Regions from separate parts of the Glutamicibacter sp. AOP5-A2-18 genome, predicted to be linked through region 1. Evidence: riboswitches for the same ligand, from Rfam matches in the RefSeq annotation. Region 1 holds a riboswitch; the other holds the start of a gene.

Region 1 (7,486 bases):
CGCAAGATCAAGAGCGCTGGAATGGATCCACTAACCCTCGAGGCAGACTTGGCAACTCGGTTGGCACAATCAAATTTGCTCGCCCCCAAGAAGTCCCTGGAAGCAAAGTTGAACGAACTTGCCGATCTTCGCACCCGCGGAGTCATCTCCGGGGAAGAGTACGAGCAGGCCCGCCGCGACGCACTCAAGGAATAAATGGCACGGTGTTGCAGATCATCCCTGAGACTGATTGACGGAACGTTACCATACGGTAACAATATAAATTGTGCCTAAAGATTTTGATTTCGAAACCAGCAATTCCACGGAAAAGACGCTCCATCCTTGGCGCCGCTATGTTGCCCTAGGCGATTCGTTCACCGAAGGGATCGGCGATCCAGATCCCTCAAACGCAGGACAGCATCTTGGCTGGGCGGACCGTCTAGCCCAGGAGCTGAGCACCTCAGTCCCGGACTTCGCCTACGCAAACTTGGCGATCCGCGGCAGGCTGATCGGACAAATTGTTGCCGAGCAGTTGGCCCCGGCCGTCGAGCTGAAGCCGGACTTGATTTCACTCTGCGCAGGCGGCAACGACGTACTGCGCCCGGGCGGTGACCCGGATAAGATCGCGGACATTCTTGACGGCGCGGTCTCCAAGCTCAGCGCCACCGGTGCGACGGTGCTCCTTGTTACCGGTCCAGATATTCGCGATACTCCGGTGCTCGGAAGCATCCGCGGCAAGGTCGCGATCTACAACGAGAATGTGCGCGCCGTCGCCGCTCGCTACGACGCGATCGTGGGCGATATGTGGGCCCTGCGTGAACTGCACCAACCGCAGATGTGGGCACCGGACCGCCTGCACTTCTCCCCTCTGGGGCATCAGCGAATCGCCGCCATGGCGCTGGATTCACTCAACGTACCGCACACCTTGGATACCAAAGTGGAGCCGGTGCAGGATCTACGCACCTGGCGCGAGGCACGCTTCGAGGACCTACACTGGGCGCGCGAGCACTTGGCCCCGTGGGTGCTGCGTCGTTTACGTCACCAGTCTTCGGGTGATGGCATCAGCGCAAAGCGTCCGTCGGCCACACCATTTACCGTGGCTAAACCGAACGATTCCCTCGGCGCCGGCGACTGCGCACAGTAGGGGTTAGAAAACAGCAAAATAGTAGGGACAGCATCCACCGAAAACTGGTGGCGGCTGCCCCTACTGTTGTATGGGCTCTTGTATGGGCCGACTTCTTTAGCGGTTAAAAACCGTTGTGCGCAGAACACCATCGAGCTGATGCGCGTCGGTCAAAAAAGCATCGTGCCCGATCGGGGAATCGATAAAGTGCACCGGCACCGGTGTTGGCAGTGCCGCGGCTAGCTTGTGCGATTGCTCCGGGAAGTACAGACGGTCCGAGCTCACGGCGACCACCAGCACGTTCACGTTCTCCAGCCTCGCTAAGGCGGAGCACAGCGAGTCGTGACCGCGAGCCACGTCGTGGCTCATCAGCGCTTCGGTCAGCAGCAGGTAGCTGTTGGCATCAAAGCGGTTGGCCAGCTTCGTGGCTTGGTGGTCCAGGTAGCTTTCAACTTGGTAGCGACCGCGCGGCCCCGAGAGTTTGCCCGTGGGCGCCTCGCCAGGTTGTGCGGTGCGACCAAAGCGCGCTTCAAGTTCAGCTTCCGAACGGTACGTGATGTGCGCCAGACGCCGAGCCAGGCCTAGCCCGGCATGTGGGCGCGCCTCGTTGGCGTAGTAGTCTCCGCCAGCAAAGTTCGCATCCAGCCTGATGGACTGGGTCTGCACTTGAGCGAAGGCGATCTGTTCCGCGGTGGCTTGGGCACTAGATGCCATCACCACCAGGTTTTTGACCTGCTCGGGGAATTCAACGGCGTACTCCAAGGCTCGCGCCCCACCCATGGAACCACCAATCACCGCATGCCAGGAGCTAATTCCTAGCTGCGCGGCCAGGCGCGCTTCAAGGCGCACCGAATCTTTGATGGTGACAAAGGGGAAACGCGACCCATAGGGTACACCGTGTGCGTCCGGCGAAGACGGCCCGGTGGATCCATTACAACCGCCGACCATATTAACGGCGAGAACGAAGTACTTTGTGCTGTCGATCGTGGCCCCGGGGCCGATAAAGCCGTCCCACCATCCGGGTAGGGATGAATGCCCCTGGGCGACATGTGCGTCGCCGGTCAAAGCATGCATCACCAGCACGGCGTTGGAGCCATCGGCGCTCAGCTTGCCCCACGTTTCGTAGGCGAGTTCTACCTGTGGCAGGTAGCCGCCAAACTCAAAGTGGTACTCCCCCACAGCGCTACGGCGCGTCATGCCGTCTTGGCCGTGGGCGAGCGGTGTTTCTTCGTTGGTTGCAATGGATGCCATACCTAGAGCGTTTCCTGCAATTCCTTATTCTCAAGGGCTGCCACAGCGTTAAAGCCCAACTGGAGATCGGCCAAAATGTCCTTGATATTTTCTAGTCCGACGCTCAAGCGCACCAAGCCGGGGCTTACGCCCGCGGCAAGCTGATCGGCCTCGGAGAGCTGAGCGTGGGTGGTGGACGCCGGGTGGATGGCCAGCGAGCGCACATCGCCGATGTTGGCCACATGGGAGTGCAGCTCAAGGGCGTTTACAAAGGCTTGGCCTGCCGGCGCACCGCCAGAAAGCTCAAAGGCGAGCACCGATCCGGCGCCGTGCTGGCTGTACTTCTTGGCGCGCTCAAACCATGGTGAGGAGGCTAGGCCCGCATAGGCGACCTGCTGCACTTCATCACGGGCTTCGAGCCAGTTGGCCACTTCGCGCGCGTTTTCACCGTGGCGCTCAACGCGCAGGGACAGGGTTTCTAGCCCCTGGGCGATCAAGAACGCGTTAAAAGGTGACAGCGCTGAACCCAAATCGCGCAAGAGCTGGACTCGCGTCTTGAGGATGTAGGCCAGGTTGGCGCCGAGGATGCCGTTCACGCCAAGATCGCGAGCAAAAACCAGGCCGTTGTAGGACTCGTCCGGGGTGTTAAAGCCCGGGAAGCGCTGCGGGTCCTTGGCAAAGTCAAAGTTGCCCGAGTCCACAATCACCCCGGCGATCGCGTTGCCGTGACCGCCCAGGAATTTGGTGGCCGAGTGGATGACGATGTCAGCCCCAAATTCGATCGGGCGGATCAGGTACGGAGTGGCCAAGGTGTTATCCACCAGCAGCGGCACTCCATTTTCATGGGCGATCTTGGCGATTTCTTCGATGTCCAGCACGTCTTGGCGTGGGTTGGAAATGGTTTCGCCGAAGAACGCCTTGGTGTTTGGGCGCACCGCGTCGCGCCAATCCTGCAGGTTATCCGGGTCGGCCACAAAGCTGACCTCGATGCCCAGGCGCTTAAGCGTGTGCTTAAGCAGATTCTGGGTTCCGCCATACAAACTTGGGCTGGCCACCAGGTGATCGCCGGACTCGGCGAGGTTCAGGATGGCCAAGGTGGTCGCGGCCTGTCCGGAGGACAGCAACAGCGCACCCACGCCGCCTTCTAGATCGGCGATGCGAGTTTCTACTGCGTCGGTGGTGGGGTTGCCGATGCGGGTGTAGATCGGTTCCAGTTCCTGCAGCGCAAAACGGGCTGCAGCACTTTCTGCGCTTGGGAAGACAAAGGAAGTGGTCTGGAAGATCGGTAGTGCCCGGGCACCGGTGGTTGGATCTGGGGTCTGCCCGGAGTGGATCTGACGGGTTTCAAATGACCAGTTATTGCTCATGGTTTCCTCCAAAAATAGTTCTGTGACTTTTGGGGTAGACCACTGAGAAGACACCGACAGAAAGATCCTCATGAAGGCACTTCCAGGGTTACCCGCGCTTGTCCTTAGCAGCTTTTTGCTCCTAAGGGCCAGGTCTTCACCCGGGGCACCCCACCGCGGTTGGAGGGTTGCCGCCCAGTAAGCCGGGGCTTATTACTGGGACTCATGACCTACTTCCAGTGTGCCCGAAAACCGAAGATTTTTGCAATGTGAGAGCGCAAAATGGGTAGCAATCGGTCATATTTCGCGCCAGGCGCGATTTAGGTGCAGAGAATTCGATCACCGATTAAAAATTAGGCTTGCCTAAGTAGAGACTGTCATCACATGTTGTCATGATGGGCACATGATGAGGTTAGATCACGTAAGTTATGCCTGCGGCCCAGATGGGTTGCTGCCAACCGCGCAGAGAATCTCCGAGGCCTTGGGTTTGGAGTTCGTTAAGGGAGGCGTGCATCCGCGCTTCGGAACACGTAATGTCATCTTCCCGTTGAAGCATGGTCAGTATTTGGAAGTGGTTGAAGTGCTCAACCACCCCGCCAGCGACAAGGCTCCTTTTGGCCAAGCGGTACGAGCGCGTTCTGAGCTCGGCGGCGGCTGGATGGGCTGGTGCGTTTCGGTGGACGATCTGTCCAGCGCCGAAGAACGGCTGGGCCGCAAGTCGGTTCCGGGCAACCGCAAATTCCCCGATGGTCGCGAGCTGACCTGGCAGCAGATCGGCATTAAGGGTTTGATCGCCGACCCGCAGTGCCCGTACCTGATTTCCTGGGACGAAGAAGCTAAGGATCTGCATCCTTCCAAGGCACTTGAACCGAGCGGCGCGATCAGCGAGATCACCATTGCCGGCTCGCGTGATCGTGTGCTGGAATGGTTGGGGCAACCTGAAAACGTGAATCTGGGCCCAGTAGTCATGGACTATGAGGCACCCAACGGTACCCCGGGAATCATGACGGTGACCTTCGAAACCGATAACGGTCCGGTTGTGCTGTAACAACAACATCTTTCAAAGGTAGGCGGGGACAATGGCGTCCCCACCTACCTCTTTTTATGTGCTGGCATCCAGACGCTTGCCTAGAACCACAACGTTTTGGTCCACAAATCCCAGACGCTCATAGAAATTGAGCACGGCAGCGTTTTCATTACGCACCATCAACTGCACCTTGGGCACACCACGGTCCACTAGCCAGCTTGTTGCGGCCTGAACCATTGTGCTGCCAAGCCCGGTACCCTGCTTGAGCGGATCAACGGCCACATAGTAGAGCCAGCCACGGTGCCCGTCGTGGCCCACCATCGCAGTGGCAACAACTTTGTCTTCCTCGATCACGGCCAGCACCGTGGAAGTTGGGGTATCTAAGGCACGCTGCGCATCGGCGTATGGGTCGTTCCACGGCCGGGTCAGCCCGGTGGCTTCCCACAGTGCCACGGCTTGGTTTATCTGTTGCGCGGTCAGCTGTGAAATCTGCATGCCTACAGTTTAGGGGTTTAGTTGCCGATCCCGATCGCCGGACCGATCAGGGCATAACCGACAAAGCCGATGGCATCAAGCAGGAAGTGCGCGATCACCAGTGGCATCACCCGACCGTACTTTTGATAAACCCAGCCGAACACCACGCCCATGAGCATATTGCCGATCATCGGCCCCACTCCTTGGTACAGGTGGTAACTGCCACGGATCACTGCCGAGCCGAAGATCGTAGTCCACAATCCTAGGTTCAGCTTCTTTGCGTAGGTGAACAGGAAGCCGAGCATTAGTACTTCTTCGAGGACCGCATGGCGCACCGCCGAGAGCAACAACACCGGTACGCTCCACCAGTAGTCCCCCAGGTTGGCCGCCGAGATCGCGGTAGTGATCCCCAGTGCTCGACCGGCTGCATAAACGCCTAGGGTGCCAAGCCCCATGGCTAGGAACAGACCGGCGCCAAAGAGCGCATCTTTGCCCGGGGTGCGTAGGTCAAAGCCGATCTCGCGCACCCCTCGCCCGGTGCTGCGCTTCATCAGGTAAAGGGCCAGCAGCACCGGCACCAAGGCAAAGAGGATATCGAGTAGCTGGTAGGAGAAGTCAAAAAATTCGCGGTTGCTCAGTTGGTTGTTCAGCAACGTGGTCTGTTCGTGCAACGGTCCGCGGGTGAGTTTGTCGGCGAAGCTAAGAATCGAGTACACCGCGCTTTGGCCCAAAGACAAAGCTAGGACCACAACGATCTCAAATTTCAGGATCTTTCGTGTTGGGCTTGGCCCAAATTCTTCGACACTCACGCAATAGATCATAGGCTGATTAGGCTGTGTTTGTGCTGAGGTAACCTAAAGGTAGTGAAGTAAAGGAGCATGTGTGAGTCGTCCTGCCACCAGCGAAGAACTGCGTATCGCCCGCCAATTACGCCCCGATCTTTCATGGGAAGATGCCGGAGTTAATGAGGGCGGCCAGTTCCACAAGGTAGTCATCGCCAATCCGCATTCGGTGATTCGTATGGCCCGCACTCCCCAAGCTAGCGCGCAGATGCCGCGTTCGGTGAAACTGCTGGAGCAGCTTTCCGGTCAGCTGGATTATCAGATCCCGGTGGCGACCTCGCAGATTCTGCAGGTTAACGGGCTCAGCTCGGTGGCCATGAGTTTTATCCCTGGCAGTGCCCACGAACCGCACTATGGGGATCCGAAAGTTTTGGGAAAGCTGGTTAATGATCTGGCTGCTGTTGAATTGGAACCTCTGAGCAAGTATCTGGCCGAGCCCTTTGCTTTCCGCGGTGAGTGGACCGAAAAACGCCAGCAGCAGTGTTTCGACGCCTTGCCCGATCAACTGCGTGGGGCTGCCAGAAGGCTTTGGGCACAGCTAGATGAGCTGGCCCAGGTCCCGCCGGGGTTGGTCCACGGCGATCTAGCTGGACACAATATGCACTGGGTGGGTGAAGAGCTGATCGGCATCCTGGACTGGGATCTTGCCGCGGCGTGGGATCCTGCGCTGAATACCGCGTACCTGAGCCTGTGGCACGGTCTTCAGATGGTGGATCTGATCGCACCGAATCGGGACGAAGCCTATCGAGCAAAAATCTGGCTTGGCCTGATGAGTTTGGAGCGGCTCTCCGATACCCTTTTGCGCGCCGATGATCGGAACATCGACAAGCTGATAGACAAGATTGGGCCGCGAATCCTAGAGGCCGCGCAGGCGGTGAGGAACTGATGGTTGAAGCTCTGGACCCTCGTCCCAACGAAGCGGCCCAACGACTCGCGCACCGCCGTGGAGCGCACAAACTGAAGCTCATCGGTGAAGGTGTCGAGTTTCTGTTTTTTCAGCGCGGTCATCGGGATGGAACACGAAGGCTATCGGGTGCCGCGAGCACGTGTTTATGACACCACAAACAATCCAGCTACTCCAGCTTTGGGCCTGCAACATAAGGAACTAGAGCTCAGCGTCTGGGCGTTTGGAGCATTTGCGGGGTATCGCGCTGGGATTCCGGAATCTTCCGCCCTCTATTACACGATCGTTGTTGGAGACCGGCGGATTCAGGAAGGTTCTACACTCTCGATTGCGAAGAGCCCCATTGATGCGGTTACAAAGTACTCGGATACCACACGCGTTCAAGGCACGTTTTACATCTTCAAATAGCGCAAATACGCCGCAGGAATTATGATTTCAAGCGGATCAGAAACGGTGTTCTCTTCAAACGGAATCCAGTTTCGGGTCATAGCTTTCTAAACGAGGGAAATTTTGAAACTGAAAGAGGCACTGCCACTCGCTTTCGTTGTAGGCATTTCGGTT
Region 2 (7,486 bases), 2.7 Mb from region 1:
CGTGACCGCCGAGGGCGACCTGATCCCTTCCAGCTCGGTAGGCAACAACAAGACCTGGCTGGAGATGGCCGACAAGATCATCATCGAGGTCAACTCCCAGCAGTCCGCCGCCATGGACGGCATGCACGATATCTACTACGGCACCGCCCTGCCGCCGCACCGCAAGCCAATCGACCTGACCACGGTGCGCGACCACATCGGCCAGAAGTACCTGGACGTCGACGTGAACAAGATCGTCGCGGTCGTGGAAACCGACGCACCGGACCGGTTGAGCCCCTTCGCACCAGTAGACGAGACCAGCGAGAAGATCGCCGATCACCTGCTGGGCTTCCTGGACTCCGAGATCCGCGCCGGCCGCCTGTCCGAGAAGCTGCTGCCGCTGCAGTCGGGCGTCGGCAACATCGCCAATGCCGTGCTCGCTGGCCTGGCCCGCGGCGGCTACAAGGGCCTGACCGCCTACACCGAGGTGATCCAAGACGGCATGCTCCAGCTGATTAAGGATGGCACCATCGAGTTCGCCTCCGCTACCAGCTTCTCGCTCTCGGCCGACGGCATCGAGGAGTTCAACAAGAATGTTGAGCACTACCGCGAACGCATCTTGCTGCGCGCTCAGGAGATTTCAAACCACCCGGAAATCATCCGCCGACTGGGCTGCATTGCGCTGAATGGCATGATCGAAGCCGATATTTACGGCAACGTGAACTCCACCAACGTGCTCGGTTCGCACGTGATGAACGGTATCGGCGGCTCGGGCGACTTTGCCCGCAACGGTTACCTGTCGGTGTTCATGTCCCCATCTACCACCAAGGGTGGCAAGATCTCGGGCATCGTTCCTTTTGCCTCGCACGTAGACCACACAGAGCACGACACCATGATCCTGATAACCGAACAAGGCTTGGCTGACCTTCGTGGGCTGTCTCCGAAACAGCGCGCTCAGGTAGTCATCGATAACTGCGCCCACCCGGACTACCGCCCAATGCTGCAGGACTACTTCGATCGTGCCCGCAAGTACAGCTACGGCAAGCACACCCCGCACCTGTTGGGTGAGGCCTTGAGCTGGCACCAACGGTTCCAAGAAACCAGTGACATGCGCCCGGCCAGCTAGGTCTTACTTTCCCTGACGGACAAAGACCTCATGGGTTTGATTGTTGTACAGCCGATCCTTCTGTAGCTGCGACGTAGTTACCGAAGGATTGGCCGGATCCTGGATCTTGACTCCTGATGAATAGATCATGCCTAGCGGCGCATCAAAGTAGCTCAGCACCGTGAAGCCATTATTTGTTGAGAAGGATAGGGTCTGCGCGTCTTCGCCTTTTCTGGTGACATTTGGATAGTCGATAGTCAGACAGTCTTTTGTTGTGGACTTCCCCTTGCCGTCCAGCAGACACCAAGTCCCGTTGACCGTTGCAGTCTTCAACGTGCCATTTTGTGGGACTGCCAGATCCTGAATTGAACTGGCCGCTAACTTCTTACCGTTCCATTTCAGTGTTGCTTTGTTTTTTCCTGAGGCAGCCGCCGCGGCTTCCATCGGTAGCAGAGCTTGATCGATCACCACCAGCTGACCGTTGGCGTATTTTAGTGAGCTCGGTAGGGTGCGAGCGCCACCATTAACGTCACCCATTTGGAAGGGCTGGCCCAGCGGGGCGATGCCCTTGGCCGTGTTTTGGAACAGCTGGATATGGGTAGGCCAAGCAACACCACCCTTGTCGCAGTAAAAGGTCGCCGCCAGTTCTTTAACCCCATCACCGGTCAGGTCACCTGCCACCACTAACTTTTCAGAAACGAGCGATGGTGGGGTGGCGTTGGGATATTCGGAGTGCTCTTCCTTCAGGACACCGCCGACCAATTTCCCGGCCGGAAACTCGCACATTGACGGGATGCTGGCGCCCAGAACCATATTTGGTGTGAGGTCCTTGAGCGCTGTGGGAGACGGGGATGAACGGGGTGAAGAGGCAGAGGCTGAGGCGGACGAAGAAGTCGTCAGGGATGATGTGGAACTCTGGGCCGTTGATTCAGAAGCCGAGCAGCCCGTCAGCGACAAGGCTGCAATGACCGCGATAACTGTTGGGAATCTTTGATGCACTCTCAATGTCAGTCTCACCTTCAAATATTCAAACATGCAGAATGAATGGTTATTACCTAGAGCTCTGAAAAGCTCAGAGAGTTACGTGTTGAGTTGGCCGATAGGTCAATTCTTGGATACTGCCATCTAAAAGTCGCGAATCAATGAGTTCTAGATCGTAGTCTTCGCCGACATCCAGCACAGGGGAGTCTCCGTGAGCTCCGGTGAGTACCGGGAAAATGGTTATTTGAATAAAGTCCACCAGACCGGCGGCGAGCAGGGAGCGGTTCATCGCCAAGCTACCGTGAGATCGCAGGGGCAACGCTGAGGTGGCCTTTAATTGCCTGACCACCTCCACGGCATCGGCCCGCTCCAAGGTGGCCTGTGGCCACTTCAGTGGGTCGCTAAGCGTTGTGGAGATGACCGTGGCGGGTTGCTCATGCATGGCAACGCCCCAAGGATCTTCAACTTCAGGATTCTGTTCAATCTCCTGCCAAAACTGGGAGAACAAACGAAAAGTATTCGCCCCAAAAACCATGTGGCACTCCTGGCCGTAGAGCTCAAGGCGTCGAGCAAGTAGCTCCGGTCCTTGTTTGCCCCAGTATCCTCCCCAGTCGCCACCGGCACTGCCGAAACCATCAAGACTACTGAACACATCAAAGGTATAGGTGGCACTCATAATGAGCCTCCCGAGGCTGATCCGCTAGATGCCATCAGATTACGCTCAAGATTTGGGCAAATCTACGTTCTGGGTGCGCAATTGTCCGCGCGAAAGTACTTTGCCCGTAGCCGTATCGGTAATAACAACGTCCCAGAGCTGCTGAGTTTTGCTTTGGAAAAGGGCCTTGGCCTCGACCTGCACATGTGCTCCGGTGGAGGGGCGGAGGAAGTCGGTGGCGTTATGAACACCAACGGCAAACTGCTGGCGCTCGGCCACCGCGTAACTGGCTCCCACACTGCCAGCGCTTTCAACCATGGTGGCGTAAATGCCTCCGTGGACCACTCCCCAAGGTGTGTGGTGGTCTTCGTTCAGCTCCGCGTGCCCACGGACAAGTGTGGCTGAGACTTCATCAAAGATAAGACCGACACTATCGGTGAACCGGCTGGTCTTATCGGGGATTGGTTGGTTGGTGGAACTCATAGCTGACTCCAAAACATTTAGTTCTTATTAAGCTGTTCAAGCGCTTGGGCTCGTAGTACGTTCTTTTGCACTTTACCCGTTGAAGTACGCGGCAAATCCTGCGGGAAAACGATGGTGCGCGGAACTTTGTAGCCAGCAAGTTTCTGCTTGGCGAAATCGATCAGATCTTGCGCGCTCAAGGTGGAGTCGCTGGCTCGGATCACGTAGGCCACGGGACGTTCGCCCCACTTCTCATCGGCGATGCCAACAACGGCCAGATCCAGTACCTCGGGGTGGGAAGCCAAAGCTTGTTCCACTTCGATGGTTGAGATGTTTTCGCCACCGGAAATGATGATGTCTTTGGCCCTGTCGCGCACCTGAATGTAGCCGTCGGGATGCATGACGCCTAAGTCGCCGGTGTGGAACCATCCGCCGGCAAAGGCCTGTGCGGTTGCTTCTTCGTCTCGGTAATAGCCGATCATGACATTGTTACCGCGCAAGACGATTTCGCCCATAGTCTGGGCATCGGCAGGAACGTCGAACATGTTCTCATCAACAATGCGTGCCGACTCCGCGGTGATCATTCCGACGCCTTGGCGGGCTAGCTTGGCCACGCGTTCGGCCGGCTCTAGCTGATCCCATTCTTCTTGGTATTCGCAGACTGTGTAGGGGCCATACACTTCGGTCAGCCCATAGACGTGAACGACTTCGATGCCCAGTTTCTGCAACTTGGAAATGATGGCCGGGGACGGTGGAGCTCCAGCGGTGGTGATGCGCAGCGGAGCCTGAAGTTGGTGCGCCCGAGTCGAGTCGGCGATGATCGAGCAAACAGTCGGGGCACCGCACAGGTGAGTAGTTCCGAGGTTCTCGATGGCATCCCACACTGCATCTTCACGCACTCCACGCAGGCATAGATGGGTGCCACCAACTGCGGTCACTGCCCAAGGTGTACACCAGCCGTTACAGTGAAACATCGGTAGCGTCCAGAGGTATCGGGTCGCTGAGCTAAGGCCCTGATGGTGCGCTTCACCCAGAGAGTTTAGGTAGCTGCCGCGGTGCGAGTAGAGCACACCCTTGGGCTTTCCCGTGGTCCCCGAGGTGTAGTTCAAGGCGATGGCAGAGCACTCGTCCGCGATCGCATAGGGCAGTTTCTCGTCGCTGGTGGTAGACAGCAATTGCTCCAAGGTTCCATCAACTTCCACGTTCGGGCGTGGGGAGGTGAACTGGTCGTCGGTGATCTCAATCAGTGCCTGCAGGCCGGGGTTTTCGCCTCGCAGGGTTTTGGTGTTCTCCAATAATTCGGTATCGGCCAGGAGGAGCTTCGCTCCCGAATGGTCGATGATGTACTGCAGCTCGTGGGCGGAGAGTCGCGTGTTCAGAGCGATGAGCACACCCCCAGCTAGCGGCACGGCGTAGTGAGCCATCAACATCTCAGGAGTATTTGGTGCCAAGACCGCTACTCGGTCACCGGGTTCGATGCGCTCGGCTAGTACTTGAGCAAAACGGTGCACCCGAGTTTCGAATTCTTTGTAGGTATAACTACGAGTCCCATGAATGATGGCGGTCTTGCTGGGGTAGGCCTCGGCCGAGCGTTCAAGGAAACGCAACGGGGTTAGTTCTGAATGGTTGGCCTGAATTTCTACCATGGAGGCATCCTTCACTCATCATCTCTGGCAACGGCGGCAGGCAATGAATGGTGTGACGCATAACACTGCATCTTTTATCGTGGCATGAACCTGAACGCCAGAGAAAGGAACCCGGTTTCATTACGGTGGGCGGCCCCAGAAAAGCGTTGAAGTGGCCTTGGTGACCGAGCTGGGCAGGATGTCACCGATAAGCGGATTGCGTTATGGATCACACATCTTCTGAATAATTGACTGCCAGACACCTCGATGTAGGCCTATGCGTCGAATGAATCATTGAATATTGCGATTTACGAAGTGATTTGTTTGACGATACTTCGTCATGACCCATATCGTTTTAAACAGAATCAAGAGCATCAGCTATAAGCCCTGGCTTGCTGATCGGCAACCCTCTCTACGGTAGTGGGGTGCTCCAGGTGAGGATTCGGTTTCGCGCTAAATGGTGTTGAAACAAGTACCGCGCACTGCGTGAATGATCAGTGAGAAGTGGATTCGGGGACGCCGAACCGTTTGCTCGGGTCTCTTCAGCGCCGTGGGCAAGACCAGAAGGAATCGAGCCATGTCATTGAATCGTGAACTTGACCCGCTGACGCTCCGCAAGGTTTTCGCTCAGCACCCCTCAGGCATCGCAGCTCTTTGCGCCGAGATTGACGGTGTAAAAACCGGAATTATCGCTTCGTCGTTCACCGTTGGTGTTTCGTTGGAACCTGCGCTGGTGATGTTTGCAGTACAGAAAACTTCTAACACCTGGCCCAAATTACGCGAAGCTGGCCACATTGGCGTCTCAGTGCTCAGCGACCGCAATGGGGGAGTGTGCGCGCAGCTCGCCTCAAAGACCGGTGACCGCTTCCGTGGTGTAGACACTGCCGTCACTGATCGTGGCGCGCTGTTTATCGAGGAATCCACATTGTGGCTGGAGACTTCCATCTACAACGAAGTTGAAGCTGGAGATCACTGGGTCGTCTTCTTGGAAGTGCACGGGCACCACGCCTCCGAACATTCGCCACAGATCTTCCATGATTCACGATTTCATTCAATCCCAGTTCCTGAACTCGTCTAAAACTTCAGCTAGCTAGTTGCTCAAACGCTCCGGACGGAACACACGGTGTTCCACCCGGAGCGTTTTTGCGTGACGGCAGCATTTTGATGATGTGGTGAGTTATCCACGGGGACAAAAGATGCCTTGGGGCAAAGAAATGTGGACGACGTCGTTTTTGAGGGTCAAGTGAACCGCTTAACCTACGGTGACTAAGGGTTTTAGGAGAATCTCACTATCCACAGGGTTATCCACACGCTTGTGGGTGATGTGTGTAGAACTCTGTGCATATCGCTAATAACCCCGAATTCCGGGTGTTTTTGGCTGTTGATAACTCTGCGAAGGGTGCCGCAAGCTTCAACAAAATATTTTTCTGTCCACAGCTGTGTAAACACAAACACCCAAGTCAAAACATATTACCGAATGGTAATAGTTATTAATCCACAGGGTTCTCCCCAGTTAGTGAACAGGGCAGTCCACAAGTCAGGCCATGTTATGCACAGGCGCTGTGGATAACGAGGTTTACGTGAGCAAATAACGGTCTTAGTGTTGACTTTGGGACAGAAATATCCACAGACGCTTTTTCAGTTGTCGGTATCGACTGACATGATGGAGCGTTGCCATCTGGCAAGGAAGTTTTTCCCAGCGGTTCAATAGGGATGGAAGTGGCTGTAATGAGTGCTGAGCCGGTTTACGAGGCACGGGAATCCGACGCGGGGCGCAAGCCGCCACAGGACATCGAGGCGGAAATGTCCGTGCTCGGTGGCATGATGCTCTCCAAGGACGCCATTGCAGACGTAGTTGAAGCACTGCGTGGCACCGATTTCTATCGTCCCGCTCACGAATCCATTTACGAAGCAATCATCGATCTTTATGGTCGAGGAGAACCAGCCGATGCGGTGACCGTTGCTGACTTACTGACCAAACGTGGAGAGATCTCACGTATTGGTGGAGCCGCATATCTGCACAACCTCATCCAGCAAGTCCCAACCGCTGCGAACGCTGGATACTACGCAGAAATCGTACGAGAACGCGCAGTACTTCGTCGTTTGGTGGACGCCGGTACCCGCATTGTTCAGATGGGTTACTCGCCAGACGGTGAAGTTGATGCCATCGTCAACGAAGCTCAGGCTGAGGTCTACAAGGTTGCCGAAAACCGCAGCAGTGAAGACTACGTACGCCTTTCGGACATTATCGAAGGCACCGTTGACGAAATCGAAAACGCAGCCAACGCAGGCGACGGCATCACCGGCGTACCTACCGGTTTCTACGAATTTGATGAGCTGACCCAGGGCCTCAAGGGTGGTCAGATGATCATCATCGCGGCCCGTCCCGCCGTCGGTAAGTCGACCTTCGCACTGGACTTCGCACGCTCTGCAGCCATCAAGAACAATATGGCTACCGTCTTCTTCTCCTTGGAAATGGGCCGCAACGAGATCGCGATGCGCCTGCTTTCGGCAGAAGCCTCCATCCAGCTTCAGGACCTGCGAAAGGGTTCGGTGGAAGACTCGCAGTGGACCAAGATTGCAACCACCATGGGTCGCTTGAACGAAGCTCCACTATTCATCGATGATTCGCCGAATATGTCCATGATGGAAATCCGTGCCAAGTGCCGTCGACTCAAG

The links. A riboswitch is a leader RNA that binds a small molecule or an ion and turns the genes downstream of it on or off. The one in region 1 is predicted to bind S-adenosylmethionine.
Region 2: it holds a riboswitch for S-adenosylmethionine, as region 1 does, so the genes downstream of both, ACT3RW_RS16995 (flavin reductase family protein) here and ACT3RW_RS04300 (bifunctional o-acetylhomoserine/o-acetylserine sulfhydrylase) in region 1, are expected to answer to the same signal.

The regions. Positions count from the first base shown of each region.
Region 1 covers NZ_JBQSVW010000001.1:897,173-904,658, reverse strand. The annotation lists gene ACT3RW_RS04315 (SHOCT domain-containing protein) at 1-195, shown strand, start outside; gene ACT3RW_RS04310 (SGNH/GDSL hydrolase family protein) at 266-1,123, shown strand; gene metX (homoserine O-acetyltransferase MetX) at 1,220-2,353, opposite strand; gene ACT3RW_RS04300 (bifunctional o-acetylhomoserine/o-acetylserine sulfhydrylase) at 2,356-3,699, opposite strand; SAM riboswitch class IV at 3,789-3,909, opposite strand; gene ACT3RW_RS04295 (VOC family protein) at 4,082-4,726, shown strand; gene ACT3RW_RS04290 (GNAT family acetyltransferase) at 4,781-5,200, opposite strand; gene ACT3RW_RS04285 (CPBP family intramembrane glutamic endopeptidase) at 5,218-5,988, opposite strand; gene ACT3RW_RS04280 (aminoglycoside phosphotransferase family protein) at 6,062-6,907, shown strand; gene ACT3RW_RS04275 (hypothetical protein) at 6,992-7,333, shown strand; gene ACT3RW_RS04270 (hypothetical protein) at 7,436-7,486, shown strand, end outside.
Region 2 covers NZ_JBQSVW010000001.1:3,551,098-3,558,583, reverse strand. The annotation lists gene ACT3RW_RS17025 (acetyl-CoA hydrolase/transferase family protein) at 1-1,105, shown strand, start outside; gene ACT3RW_RS17020 (hypothetical protein) at 1,109-1,870, opposite strand; gene ACT3RW_RS17015 (hypothetical protein) at 1,914-2,078, shown strand; gene ACT3RW_RS17010 (dihydrofolate reductase family protein) at 2,157-2,741, opposite strand; gene ACT3RW_RS17005 (PaaI family thioesterase) at 2,787-3,203, opposite strand; gene ACT3RW_RS17000 (AMP-binding protein) at 3,221-4,828, opposite strand; SAM riboswitch class IV at 5,171-5,288, shown strand; gene ACT3RW_RS16995 (flavin reductase family protein) at 5,385-5,885, shown strand; gene dnaB (replicative DNA helicase) at 6,536-7,486, shown strand, end outside.